DNA from 2 places in the Neobacillus sp. B24 genome. Region 1 is predicted to be linked to the other one. Evidence: predicted binding sites of a transcription regulator. Region 1 holds the regulator's gene; the other holds the start of a gene.
What was found. Region 1 encodes CtsR, which represses protease genes until heat stress. Its sites were predicted from a motif close to ATGGTCAATAAAGGTCAAACA; they were not measured.
Positions count from the first base shown of each region.

Region 2: the regulator CtsR is predicted to act here: its motif matches at 5,028-5,048, upstream of clpB (ATP-dependent chaperone ClpB).

Region 1 is NZ_AP035777.1:95,959-103,445, forward strand. Features, by position in the region: rRNA gene ACZ43M_RS00505 (23S ribosomal RNA) at 1-1,458, shown strand, start outside; rRNA gene rrf (5S ribosomal RNA) at 1,536-1,652, shown strand; gene ACZ43M_RS00515 (CtsR family transcriptional regulator) at 2,244-2,705, shown strand; gene ACZ43M_RS00520 (UvrB/UvrC motif-containing protein) at 2,883-3,431, shown strand; gene ACZ43M_RS00525 (protein arginine kinase) at 3,434-4,510, shown strand; gene ACZ43M_RS00530 (IS6 family transposase) at 4,760-6,196, opposite strand; gene clpC (ATP-dependent protease ATP-binding subunit ClpC) at 6,361-7,487, shown strand, end outside.
Region 2 is NZ_AP035777.1:1,702,681-1,710,167, reverse strand. Features, by position in the region: gene ACZ43M_RS08560 (beta-ketoacyl-ACP synthase III) at 1-216, opposite strand, end outside; gene ACZ43M_RS08555 (hypothetical protein) at 396-1,226, opposite strand; gene ACZ43M_RS08550 (hydrolase) at 1,306-2,028, opposite strand; gene ACZ43M_RS08545 (YjzD family protein) at 2,192-2,377, shown strand; gene clpB (ATP-dependent chaperone ClpB) at 2,420-5,014, opposite strand; gene ACZ43M_RS08535 (YjzC family protein) at 5,134-5,313, opposite strand; gene ACZ43M_RS08530 (Crp/Fnr family transcriptional regulator) at 5,615-6,307, shown strand; gene ACZ43M_RS08525 (YwiC-like family protein) at 6,353-7,081, opposite strand; gene mobB (molybdopterin-guanine dinucleotide biosynthesis protein B) at 7,174-7,487, opposite strand, start outside.

The DNA.
Region 1 (7,487 bases):
AGGAGGATAGGGTAAGCGCGCTGCTGGTTATGCGCGTGTAAGCAGTTAGGCTGAGAAGCAGGAAAATCCGCTTCTCACAAAGGCTGAGCTGTGATGCCGAGGGAAATATAGTACCGAAGTTCCTGATTCCACACTGCCAAGAAAAGCCTCTAGCGATGATATTAGGTGCCCGTACCGCAAACCGACACAGGTAGGCGAGGAGAGAATCCTAAGGTGAGCGAGAGAACTCTCGTTAAGGAACTCGGCAAAATGACCCCGTAACTTCGGGAGAAGGGGTGCTCATTACGGTGAATAGCTGTGATGAGCCGCAGTGAATAGGCCCAGGCGACTGTTTAGCAAAAACACAGGTCTCTGCGAAGCCGCAAGGCGAAGTATAGGGGCTGACGCCTGCCCGGTGCTGGAAGGTTAAGAGGAGGGGTTAGCCTTAAAAGCGAAGCTCTGAATCGAAGCCCCAGTAAACGGCGGCCGTAACTATAACGGTCCTAAGGTAGCGAAATTCCTTGTCGGGTAAGTTCCGACCCGCACGAAAGGCGTAACGATCTGGGCACTGTCTCAACGAGAGACTCGGTGAAATTATAGTACCTGTGAAGATGCAGGTTACCCGCGACAGGACGGAAAGACCCCGTGGAGCTTTACTGTAGCCTGATATTGAATTTTGGTACAGCTTGTACAGGATAGGTAGGAGCCTGAGAAACCGGAGCGCCAGCTTCGGTGGAGGCGTCGGTGGGATACTACCCTGGCTGTATTGAAATTCTAACCCGCACCCCTTATCGGGGTGGGAGACAGTGTCAGGTGGGCAGTTTGACTGGGGCGGTCGCCTCCCAAAGAGTAACGGAGGCGCCCAAAGGTTCCCTCAGAATGGTTGGAAATCATTCGTAGAGTGTAAAGGCACAAGGGAGCTTGACTGCGAGACCTACAAGTCGAGCAGGGACGAAAGTCGGGCTTAGTGATCCGGTGGTTCCGCATGGAAGGGCCATCGCTCAACGGATAAAAGCTACCCCGGGGATAACAGGCTTATCTCCCCCAAGAGTCCACATCGACGGGGAGGTTTGGCACCTCGATGTCGGCTCATCGCATCCTGGGGCTGTAGTCGGTCCCAAGGGTTGGGCTGTTCGCCCATTAAAGCGGTACGCGAGCTGGGTTCAGAACGTCGTGAGACAGTTCGGTCCCTATCCGTCGTGGGCGCAGGAAATTTGAGAGGAGCTGTCCTTAGTACGAGAGGACCGGGATGGACGCACCGCTGGTGTACCAGTTGTCTTGCCAAAGGCATCGCTGGGTAGCTATGTGCGGACGGGATAAGTGCTGAAAGCATCTAAGCATGAAGCCCCCCTCAAGATGAGATTTCCCATAGCGTCAAGCTAGTAAGATCCCTGAAAGATGATCAGGTTGATAGGTCAGAGGTGGAAGCATGGTGACATGTGGAGCTGACTGATACTAATCGATCGAGGACTTAACCAAGTCAAAATGATTATTCGGTTTACTGAAACTTCTTCTGCATTATCTAGTTTTGAGGGAATGAAACCTCAAAAGAATAGTTTGGCAACTATGGCGAGAAGGTCACACCCGTTCCCATACCGAACACGGAAGTTAAGCTTCTCAGCGCCGATGGTAGTTGGGGCAAGCGCCCCTGTGAGAGTAGGACGTTGCCGGGCAAACAAAAGACAACCTGAAAAAATGGTTGTCTTTTTTGTGTCCTTTTAAAAAAGGTAATTGGCTTTGAAAAAAGGAGTTTCGCGGATATATTGGGATTTTCGCAGATATATTTGTTTTTTCGCGGAAAAAATCAAATTAACGCGGATATATTTTGTTTTTCGCGGATATCCGGAGAAAAACCGCGGATATAATTTTTTAAGTCTATTTTTATTGAACAAAATCACCTAATTTCCACATGTAAATTACGCCAATAGAGTCTATTGGAGCAGTAACCCAGCCGTTTATGCTCCCGAAATACGCAAATAGAACCGATTCATGAAGAATACCCGATGTTTTCCCTCTTCACCTTCGCCAATCACCTCATATTTGAGGAATATACCAATTGTTTTCATTTTGTCCCCCCTCAATTCATTATTTTGTGCCCAATCCTAAACGAAATAGTAGTTTTTTCCCACTATCCCCACGTTTCGTAACCGCAAGATTTGGAGAAAATCATAAAGTAGTGAATCGTTGCATCTCACCATGAATTTGAGTATAATTAATGTCAAATATAGTCAAAGTCAGATGATGACAGGGGGTGCGCAGCCGGAATGAGAAACATCTCCGATATTATCGAGAAATACTTGAAACAAGTCTTAGAAATGAGTGAAGAGGATATCGTTGAAATTAAACGCAGTGAAGTGGCTGATAAATTTCAATGTGTTCCTTCGCAGATTAATTATGTAATCAACACTCGCTTTACAATTGAACGCGGATATCTCGTTGAAAGCAAACGGGGCGGAGGCGGCTATATCCGGATTATAAAAGTAGAATCACATGATTCAGCCGATTTAATCGATCACTTACTATCGCTTATTCACGGTCGAGTGGCACAGGCAAGTGCGGAGGATGTAATCACTCGTCTTGTCCAGGAAGAAATCATCACAAAACGGGAAGCCAAAATCATGCTGTCTGTTATTGATCGCTCCGTGCTCTATATTGACCTCCCATACCGGGATGAATTGCGGGCAAGAATGCTAAAAGCAATGTTAACATCTTTGAAATATAAATGAAAACTTGCCGATTGGCCAGTCCGTTAGGACGAAGACAGAGGCGTAGTTGAATTTATGCGTTAGGAAATTATAAAATTTTATAATTTCATATTAGCTAAATAAGTATCCGGGGTATGTCTGGTCGAGTATCTAAATAATCAGCTGCAAAACCACATGCCCTTTACAGAGGTGAGGAAAATGAATTGCCAGGAATGCAACCAACGGCCTGCAGCGCTTCATTTTACAAAAATTATTAACGGTGAAAAAACAGAAGTGCACCTGTGTGAAAAATGCGCCCAGGAAAAAGGTGAAATGTTTATGTTTAATGGGGAATCGGGCTTTTCCTTTAATAATCTATTAGCCGGTTTACTAAACATTGACCCAACGTTTCAACAGCCTAGTAAAAGTCCGTTCCATCAGGAGGAAATCCTGCAGTGTCATCATTGTTCGATGACCTTTCCGCAATTTTTAAAAGTGGGCCGGTTTGGCTGTGCTCATTGCTATGAAACCTTTCAAGACCAGCTAAAACCGGTACTAAGGCGCCTTCACGGCGGTAACTGGACTCATAATGGAAAAATACCAAAGCGAATTGGCGGCAGTATCCACCTTCGTAAGCAAATTGAGGAACTGAAACATAACTTAAGAGAATCAATCATCCGCGAAGAGTTCGAGCAGGCGGCACGAATTCGCGATGAAATTCGCCAACTTGAAAAAAGGTTGACAGGTAGCCTTGAGGGAGGGGAGTAGCGATGTCGCTCGAACGTTTTTTAAATCAGGCGGTCAGCTCCTGGATGAGTGAGGAAGGACCCGATTCCGATATTGTCCTAAGCTCGCGGATTCGCTTGGCGCGGAATCTGGAGGCCTATAACTTCCCGACACTTTTTTCTCATGAGGAAGCAAAACAGATCATTTCAGATATGGAAAATCTGCTTCAAAAGGGAACACTGCCAAAGTTCGGGAAACTGGAACTGTTGAAAATCGATGAAATGCAGCCGCTGCAAAAGCGGGTATTAGTGGAGAAACACCTAATTAGCCCAAATTTGTCAGAGGACTCACCACATGGGGCCGTTTTATTATCGGAAAACGAAGAAGTCAGTATAATGATTAATGAAGAAGATCATATTCGGATCCAGTGCTTGTTTCCTGGCTTGCAATTGGCGCAAGCCTTGGAAGCGGCCAATGAGATTGATGACTGGATTGAACAGCATCTCCAATATGCATTTGATGAAAAACTGGGTTACCTGACAAGTTGTCCTACTAACGTTGGAACCGGACTCCGGGCATCGTTAATGATGCACTTGCCGGGGTTAATATTAACGCAGCAAATCAGCCGGATTATTCCTGCGATAAATCAATTGGGGTTCGTCGTACGAGGAATTTATGGTGAAGGAAGTGAAGCGCTGGGGAACATTTTTCAAATTTCCAACCAGATTACACTCGGAAAGGCGGAAGAGGATATCTGCCGCGACTTAATGGGGGTTGTCAGCCAGATCATTTCACAAGAAAGGTCGGCGCGGGAAGCATTACGGAAAACTTCTAACATACAATTAGAAGATAGAGTGTTTCGTTCCTTAGGGGTTTTAACCAATTGCCGGATCATTGAATCAAAAGAAGCTGCAAGATGTTTATCAGATGTTCGTTTGGGGATTGACATGGGATACATCAAAAATATCTCCAAAACGATATTAAATGAGTTAATGATTTTAACCCAACCGGGTTTTCTACAGCAGTATGCCGGCGGACCATTAAGGCCGCATGAAAGGGATATAAGAAGAGCAGCATTAATTCGAGAACGATTCCAACTGGAATCTGAAAAATCAGGGTAGTGTCAAAAGTTCTATGAAAACTCCTTAAGGGGTTAGGTTCCTTTCCACATATTGGGTGCGTCGGCCCCGCAACCGCTCTTGACAAACACGCCAATGGTTTGAGATTCCTTTATCAAGGGCGACGGGGACAAAAAGAAGGCATGCCAAATAGCCCTTGGTATTTCCATTTTAAACCATTGGCAAGTTCGGTTTGTCAAGAGTTCGCTTCGCCGGTTGCTAGTGGGTTCAAGGGCTCTGCTAAACAAAAAGTTAGACTGTTTGTTCAATGATCCAATCTTGAGCTAAACCTATTAATTTAGTCCAGCGTGCAGGCATATTCGGTCGCAGTAAGAGCTCTGGATTAACCACTGGCACATTACCTTCTAACGCTGAGTGAGGCCGTAAAAAGTTAAAGTAAGCCACAAAAAGCGTCACAAACGAAACAGACCCATGTTCGGACCCAAACCCGTGTGTTGAGCGATAATTGCCCTTAAATGTGCGATTGAGTCTTTCAATCACTTGTTTGAGAGGCCTATACTCCTTTGATACAGGATCTTCATTGGTAAGCCCAATGACCTGAGTAATGTCAAAGTGAATATCATGCTGGGCGTAAAAGTGTTGGGCTAAGAGATATATCGGATTGCCGTCCACCACAAATGTAAGATCTTCCGGAATCTCTTTAAATTTCATTAGGACATCATCAATGGCACGGATTGCTGTCGCTGTATCTCGATTTGCTGACACTGGATAAGACAGAATGATCTTTTTTACCGCATCAAAGAAGAAGAACAAGTAATGCCAACGACCTTGAACCCTAATATAGGTTTCGTCCCCACAGAACTGATCAGAAAGCTCGTAGGGATAGTGGTCTACGTAAGGTTTAAGGATTAATGCAACTGCGTTCTCGTAATTTAAAATGCTTTGATGCGATATAGAAACACCATGGATATCTTTCATGAGTGCAGCTGTCTTCCGGGCCGAAAGGCCATAGTTAACGTGATAGGTTAAAATAAGCCCCAATGTATGTGGCGACACATAAAGCCTGGCCAAGTCAACCTTTGGTTTCTTAGGAGAAGCCTTTGACAATGGCTGAAAATCAATGTGGAACTGCCGGAAGATATATCTTAATTTAAAGGCTTGTGGATCCTTTTTAAACTGTTTCTTCTCTTTCGCAGACATGCCATTCAGTTTCTGCTGGTAGTAGGAACAGTCATTATTTTTACACTTGTACACGTCAAAGTCTTTTCGCTCTTTGACTTTCTCAAGGGTCCTAGAACAATGAGGACACTTCAAAATAGCCTCCTTCGAATAGCGATTTTTATCATTGAAAAGACAGGCACACACCTTACATTGAAACTGTCCTTTGCCTCCATTATTGGCATAAAGATAATCCGCTGGAGCACCACACTGCGGACATTTCATTGACTTGGGCACACATGCCTTTGTATTCGAACGCCTTTGAACAGGTTTTAGTTGTTTACCGTTCTTCTCCAGGTATTCGGTTAGGAGGCTTCGGTAATCAAGTTTCTGAATGGTTTCGATGATCGGAAGATCATCCACCTGGAGTTTACGATAAGGTTTATTTACAGGTTTTTCCTCAGGCTTTTCAAACATCCCCTTCCCAATAAGAAGGGTAAGTAATGTTCGAATTATTTGTTCTTGGTACTTAATAAAAGTTAATAAATAGGTTATAATTTGAGGGTACAAATTGTCACTTCCTATCTAGGTTGTTGAGAGTGTGGTAACCTCAATTATCCTTAGATTTAAGGGGGTGGCAATTTTTTTGCTTATAAAGCCCTCTATAATAGGATTCTATAGCCTATTTCTTATAAAAGTTTTTACAATACGAAAATCAGGTGAGGAGTGATAGTATGATGTTCGGCCGTTTTACTGAAAGAGCACAAAAGGTGCTTGCTTTAGCACAGGAAGAAGCAATTCGACTTGGGCACAATAATATAGGTACTGAGCATATTTTGCTAGGATTGGTCCGCGAAGGCGAAGGGATTGCGGCGAAGGCCCTTTATGGTCTTGGCCTTGGAGCCGAAAAAATCCAAAAAGAAGTAGAAAATTTAATTGGCAAAGGGCAAGAGGCCTCACAAATCATCCACTACACTCCAAGAGCAAAAAAGGTCATTGAACTTTCCATGGATGAGGCCCGCAAACTGGGTCATTCCTATGTGGGAACCGAGCATATTCTCCTAGGTTTAATTCGTGAAGGCGAGGGAGTTGCCGCCCGCGTTCTTAATAATCTTGGCGTCAGCCTAAACAAGGCACGGCAGCAGGTACTGCAATTACTAGGAAGCAACGAGTCCGGTGGACATCAGGGCGGAGGGGCTGCAAGTGCCAACACACCGACACTTGATAGCCTTGCTCGTGATTTGACAGCCATTGCGCGTGAAGGCAGCTTGGATCCGGTTATTGGCCGCAGCAAGGAAATCCAGCGGGTCATTGAAGTACTTAGCCGTCGGACGAAAAATAACCCGGTATTAATTGGTGAGCCTGGGGTAGGGAAGACAGCGATTGCTGAAGGACTTGCTCAACAAATAGTCAATAATGAAGTCCCGGAAATCCTGCGTGATAAGCGTGTCATGACGCTTGATATGGGAACTGTTGTTGCAGGAACCAAATATCGCGGTGAATTTGAAGACCGTTTGAAAAAGGTAATGGATGAAATTCGCCAGGCTGGTAATATCATTCTGTTTATCGATGAGCTGCACACGTTAATTGGCGCCGGTGGAGCTGAAGGGGCAATTGACGCCTCGAACATCTTAAAGCCATCGCTTGCCCGTGGTGAGCTCCAATGTATTGGGGCAACTACCCTTGATGAATACCGTAAATATATTGAAAAAGATGCTGCACTTGAGCGCCGGTTCCAGCCAATTCGTGTTGATGAACCGACAGCTGAGGAATCGATACAAATACTAGAAGGATTACGTGACCGCTATGAGGCGCACCACCGGGTTTCTATTACGGATGAAGCCATTGAGGCAGCAGTTAA
Region 2 (7,487 bases), 1.6 Mb from region 1:
GTCCTCCGGCCCAATTCCGGCATCCGCAATTGCTTTTTCTGCGGCAAAAAAAGCCATATCGGATGTATCAATATCATCTGAAGCAATTCTGCGTTGTTCAATTCCGGTTCGGGTACGGATCCATTCATCGGAGGTATCCATCATCTTTTCCAGATCAGCGTTAGTCACAATCTTTTCTGGTAAATACCGGCCAATTCCGATTATTCCTGCTCTCATACTTCCATCTCCTTTGGATTTATGAAGAATATATATCCTTAATTAATATCAATTATTATGACTTGGTACTAATTTTAGCAGATTAAACTCTATTTAAGCAACCTTTTCTTAACTTACCCAAAAAAACAAGCTCCCGTCATGCTTACGGCAGCTTGTTTCTTCCGGAATAACTCATTCCCTCAATCCTGATTTTGAAAAAGTAATCTAGTATGGTCCCTTTGTTTTGCGAACGAATCAGCCAATGCTGTAACTTTTTTTACCGGCATTCTGACAATATCCCTGCTAATTAAATGTTCATTGTTTAAGTCGGTAAGACTTGGCTCAATCTTTAAATAGTCGGCACATAGCTGCCAATAGTTATCCTTGCCGCTTTCCAATAAAAACTCCCCAGACTTTCCGGTTTCCAAAATGTCAATCATCGTTTCAACTGCATCTTCCACAAACAGGGCGTCCCCAAGCCATTCCCTTTGCGCGCCAGAAATCCTGCCTTTGTTTATCGAGGACAGGATGGCCTGTTGAAACAGAAAGACCGAAGGCTGCCAAGGACCATAGATGGTTGGTAAGTAGATTTCTTGATAGGTCCCAGCTTGTTCCTTCAACTTTTCCGTCAACCCGTCCAAAGGCAAATGGTAGTCAGAATGAAGCAATTGGATTGGCAGAATGACCGCAGTATCTGCCTGCGTATGAAATCGGCTCATAAATCCAATAATTTCCTCATTTATATCATCATTTAACAAAGTACGTTCCTGGCCAAGCATATAGAAATCATATAATGATAAAATAACTGTTCTCTTTGTTGTTGGGTCCACTTCCTCATTGACTAAATTCGTTAAGGTATACTCAGAAAAATTTGCATTTCTGCCGACTTCAAGTCTTTTTTCATCATGATAGGATGTTCGCTCCATATCTCCAATTGACACGCCGCTTACTTCAATCCCGTTATCTAACAGAGATTTACACATTTGAAAGCCGACAAAGTTATAAACGCCCAAAATTACGACCTTGTCCATAAGTTCTTCCTCCTCCAACTTCCTTACTGAATCCTATGCAGATCAATAAGGAAATATTTCACCGGAAGAGGAGGAAGCTTTAAAGGTCATATTCATGATTTTTAAAAAACTTAATGCACACTTTCCCAATCTGTAGTTTTTTTTCTGGAAGAATAAAGGTAGGATTTAGTTTCGGGGTTACTGTAACTTGTTGATATTGCTTGGATTGATTATATAATCGACCTCCTGACAGGATATGAATAATTTTGACCGGGCAGCCATCATCGAGTTTAATAGCATCCTCCATACTGGCTATCCTGCTTTCAATGTCATGTTGATCTTTTTCGTAGGCAGATACTAATTCCCTTATTAACTTCTTATAAAAAAATTTATGTTCCTTCTCTTGTTCAAGATGATATTTCAATGAAAGAATCGGATTAAGCAGCACAACTGACCTAATTTGTTCATTCATTTTCTCCATCAATTGCAGGGCTACCAAAGCCCCCATACCTTCTGCCAAAATATGAATCTTGTTATTTATGATTTCACTGCGAATGATGTGCTGATATAATCTTTGCGCAAGGTCGACGGCACTTTCACTTCCCCAGTTGCGTCCATACAGATTTGAGGAAAAAATGGTGTACCCACTTTCTTTTAAATCTTCAATAATCGTTTGTTTCCCCTCATTTTGCGTCCAGAAGCACTTTCCCTCGTCCACATAATGCCGTTCATCACCGATTACCAAGATCCCAAATCCGGTAGGCTGCTCCGGGTAATAAATAATATTCCATTGGGTATCAATTTGAAAACTGCGAGTTTCCATTGGTATATCTCCTTTTACATATTTCCTCATGATAATGTATGTCATTTCACAAAAGATGCTAGGGACTTCGCCTATTTCCCGGTAATAAATAAAGAAAACGTTTTATATTTTTATTATCATGTGGTAATATTAGAAATGATGTAAAATAGGCAGGTGATATTTAGTGCGTTACTTTTGGACATTTTTCTGGACTTTTCTTTTAGTACAAATGCTTACATATGTAGTTAGTTCCATGTCGGGTGTTGGATTTGATTTTAAGGCGGGGGCTATCGTTTCTGTGATTGTCACTATTCTTATTTACGCCGCTTCTGCGATCATTCCGAATGAACCGGCCAGCAGCAAACATTAGATTTTCAGAAAAGGTCTTCCATGAGTGGAAGACCTTTTTTCATTAGTCTATATTTATATCAACTTCTCCATCATTGACAATGATTTCTGCTCTCGACCCCTCATGCAGCTTTCCGGCAATAATAACCCTGGCAAGCTTGGTTTCGATATTTCTCTGAATATACCGCTTTAACGGGCGCGCACCATAGATAGGATCAAAACCGTTAATGGCAATGAATTCTTTAGCTGCATCATTGATGGAAATTTCAATTTGCTGGTCTTTTAATCTTCCTTGAAGCTCCTTTAACAGCTTCACAACGATATTTTTGATATCGCCCAACGATAATGGCTTAAACAAAATTGTCTCATCAATCCGATTTAAAAATTCCGGACGGAAATGAGCTCTTAACTGGCTTAACACATTTTCCCTAGCCTTCTCTGAAATCCCTTCCTCATCTTCGGCCCTATCGAGCAAAAACTGGGAACCGATATTGGATGTCATAATGATGACGGTGTTTTTAAAGTCAACCACCCTTCCCTGTGAGTCAGTAATCCGGCCATCATCGAGAGCTTGCAGGAGGATATTAAATACTTCCGGATGTGCTTTTTCTATTTCATCCATTAATATCACACAGTACGGCCGCCTTCTAACGGCTTCCGTCAACTGACCTCCTTCTTCATAGCCGACATATCCTGGAGGTGCACCAATGAGACGGGAAACGGCATGCTTTTCCATATATTCGGACATATCGATGCGAATAATATGTTCTTCACTGTCGAACAACGCTTCCGCTAGAGCTTTAGCCAGTTCTGTTTTTCCAACTCCGGTCGGTCCCAAAAATAAAAACGAACCAATTGGTCTGTTGGGGTCTTTGATTCCCGCCCTGGCGCGGAGGACCGCATCTGTTACTAGATTGACCGCTTCATCTTGACCAATAACCCGTTCTTGCAAAATTGATTCCAGCCTGAGCAGCTTTTCACGTTCGCCTTCAACCAGTTTTGCCAGTGGAATGCCTGTCCACCTAGAAATAATATTCGATATTTCTTCGCCGGTTACCTCCTCACGCAGCAAACGATTTTCGGATTGTGTTTCTGTCTCAAGCTCCTTTAATTCTTTTTCAGCTTGCGGGATTCTTCCGTGCCGCAGCTCTGCAGCCCGGTTTAAATCATATCGGTCTTCTGCCTGCTGAAGCTCCCGGCGTAGCTTTTCGATTTGCTCCCGTTTTTCCTGCAATTTTTGGATGGTTTCTTTTTCCCCAAGCCATTTGGCTTTCATACTATTTGCTTGATCCTTTAAATCGGCTAATTCCTTTTGCAGAGTTTCAAGCCTTTGTTTGCTGACTTCATCATGCTCTTTTCTTAAGGCGGCGTCCTCAATTTCAAGTTGCATCACTCTGCGCGTGACTTCATCAAGTTCAGTTGGCATCGAATCGATTTCAGTCCGAATCATCGCACAAGCCTCATCAACTAAATCAATGGCTTTGTCAGGCAAAAAACGGTCAGAAATATAGCGATCTGACAAAGTGGCAGCGATTACTAAAGCATGGTCATGTATTTTTACCCCATGATGGACTTCAAAACGCTCCTTTAAGCCCCGCAAAATGGAAATGGTGTCCTCGACATCAGGTTCTTGGACTAACACTTGCTGAAAGCGCCGTTCCAATGCCGGGTCTTTTTCAATATACTTCCGGTGCTCATCAAGTGTCGTTGCTCCAATACAATGAAGTTCACCCCGTGCGAGCATTGGTTTTAACATATTGCCGGCATCCATGGCACCATCGGTTCTGCCCGCACCGACAATCGTATGAATTTCATCGATAAACAACAGGATTTGCCCTTCGCTTTTTTTGATTTCATTTAAAACGGCTTTCAGTCTTTCTTCAAATTCTCCCCTGAATTTAGCTCCGGCGATCAAGGCGCTCATATCAAGCGAGAAGATGGTTTTATCCTTCAGCCCTTCTGGAACATCCTTGCGAACAATTCGTTGGGCAAGCCCTTCCACAATGGCTGTCTTTCCTACACCCGGTTCGCCGATTAACACTGGATTGTTTTTGGTTTTTCTTGACAGAATCCTAATCACATTGCGGATTTCCGTATCCCTGCCAATCACAGGATCAATTTTTCCTGCCTTTACCTCTGCCACTAAATCCCGGCCATATTTTTTTAATGCTTCATAACCTGTTTCAGGATTTTGTGAAGTCACCCTTTGATTCCCCCTAATTTCTTTAATGGCGGAAAGTATTTTTTCTGGGCTTCCGCCTAATCCTGCAATAATCCTTTTTATTTCAGAATCATTTCCGTTCACAGCGGCCATAAGAATGTGTTCAACCGATAAATACTCGTCACTCAGCTTGGCAGCGAATTCTTCGGCACTTACCAGCAGCTTTTGCAATTTAGAAGTTATATACAGTTTCCCGTGTTCAGCCCCGCTGCCGATCACTTGCGGCTTTTTCCCCATGCTTTCCTTCAAGCGATATTCAACTTTTTCCGGTGAAATCCCAGCCCGTTCCATAATTGAGGCAATCAGACTGTCATCCTGGCCCAATAAAGCCAAAAATAAATGAGGCTCATCTATTTCCTGGTGATTATTTTTAACCGCCAGACTCTGAGCATCCATCATTCCTTTTTGCAGCCTCTCCGTCATTTTGTTTAAGTCCATTTTCTCAACTCCTTATTTGACCTTTCTTGACCTATTTTCTTTATTATATTATAACACTGCGTTGAAAGTAAAATTTAGAAAGAGCCATCCAGGTTTGGATGACTCTTGGTTTTTTACTATTATGGCTTGCGCTGATACGTCCAAACTCGTTCATCGTTTGAGGATTCAGGGAATCTGTCCCCGGCTTTCAGCTTTATTTTTTTCGGATTGATTACATTGCTCCCCGTGTCTCCAACTTCAATATATACGCCATTATTGGGGGCTTTTTGCCCTGAGCGAAACTGACGATTTTGACCCATTCTTTTCCCTCCTTAACGTTACAACTTTATTATTTCCGTTTCCATTCACACCATTATTGGAAGTTCTTTCATGCGTCCTCAAAAAATCTTACGTTATTTTCCAATACCCTTTATTTTTCAACATTTGACGATTGTATGAACTTATTCTACAGATATTGCTAAAGATTCTCCGTTAACAATATAATGATAGTAGAATCTTGTAAAAATATAACATTGGCTGTCATTTGGATAATAGAAAAGTGGCACAAATTCATACAACCTTTTACTAAGATTGATTAACCCGTTAAAGGTGGTTACTCTTATGCAGTTAGTTGAAGAAATACCTGTACAGTTGACACATCTCTTTGAGACGATTCATTATATCAAGAAAATGGAGAAAGGTTGCTTTCTATTCCAAGAAGGGGCAGCTGCAGAAGAAATGTATATCATTCAAAGCGGTATTCTTCAGATTAGTAAAATAATCCCTGACGGCCGCGAGCTTACATTACGCATGTGCTCAGGGGGTGACTTCGTCGGTGAATTACAGTTATTTTCCCCGTCACCTAAATATTTATTGAGTGCACGTGTCATTGAGAGTGGTGAGGTAGCTGTAATCAAACGAGATTTATTTGAAGAAAAGCTTTCACAAGATTTGCCGCTCTCCTTTGAATTTATAAAATGGATGAGCCAGCAATATCGCAAAACACAAACCCGTTTCCGTGACTTGGTGTTACACGGAAAAAAAGGTGCGCTCTACTCCACTCTGATTCGGATCAGCAACAGCTATGGTATACAGACCAATAAAGGCATCTATATTGATTTGCCGCTGACCAATCAGGAATTGGCCAATTTCTGCGGAACATCAAGAGAAGTGGTCAATCGTTTGTTAAGTGACCTAAGAAAGTCTGGCGTAATCTCGATTGAACGAGGCCAGATAACCATTCATGATTTGGATTATTTGAAAACGGAGATTGATTGTGAGGATTGCCCAACGGAAATTTGTAAAGTTGATTAGAATAAAAAAATCGGTCCTGTCAAGGGACCGATTTTTTTGCTGGTATTAGTGAAAATAAAGGATTTGTAGTGCCATAATCACGAAGAATATCGCCGAGTTTACAATTTCGTATATACCAATTTGTTTTGGGGTTAGTTTTTTTCCATAAAAGACGACTGCCCGGACCAAGCTTGGTATATAGGCAAGCGCGACGACCCAAAACCCGAGTACCAGCCATGAAATCACCAAAATAAGGTGATATATCCACGAAACCCACTTAAATTGTAAATTTTTCTTTTCTCTGATCATGGTTTTTACATAAAAAGTACAGCCTGCGAAGAAGAGCATTGAGCCGATAAATGTATATAATAACGTTTCAACTGTAATGTTTCCCCTGCCGAAATAACTGCTGGCCAGCCCAGCAATGGAAAAGGCGCAAATGGCACTGATATCATTCATGAACGCGCGATCTTGGTTAATCGCGGTATAATAGGTATTAATCACAAAGAATGGAAGCATCAGCAGTCCAAAATAGACAATTGTCGGCCGTTCGACCAAAGGTATTAATAGCAGTAACAAAGCAGGTACCAGATAAATTAACGTCCACTTTGTATAAAAAGGAACCTTTTTCTTTTTAAAAAGAAGCAGCATCGGATAGGTTGCCAAATATAATAACAGCCAACCGAGGAAAAACGGGATATGCTGCCAAATAAATCCTCCATTAATGACCCCGAGCCAAAACGGGATAATTAACATTGCCCATGCACCATGCTGTTTTGGTAGAAATATCTTCATCATATTTCACTCCTTAATCCAACTATCTTCACTATAATGGAGCACAGGGGAATAAAGTGTGAATCACATCACAAAAAAACAAAAAAGAGGCCTCAGCCTCTCTCTTCGACACAATTTCTTAATAATTCTACGGTCCACTCCACGCTGTTACCGTCGTTAATATGAAACCTAGGCACATCCAGATCCATTTGGGCCGCAATGTTTTCCCTCAAATCATCCTGCCAATAGATTATGGCTTTAATATTGGTTAGTTCTGATAGCAATGGCAAATCTGCCTCAGTTCTCATCAGTACAACCTTGGGAAATGGTTGATGTTTATACCCCTCAACTAAAATCACATCCGATTCAAAAAAACTCAACAACTCAATTTGGTCCTGCAAACCAATATCGGTTCCCTCTGCCTGGA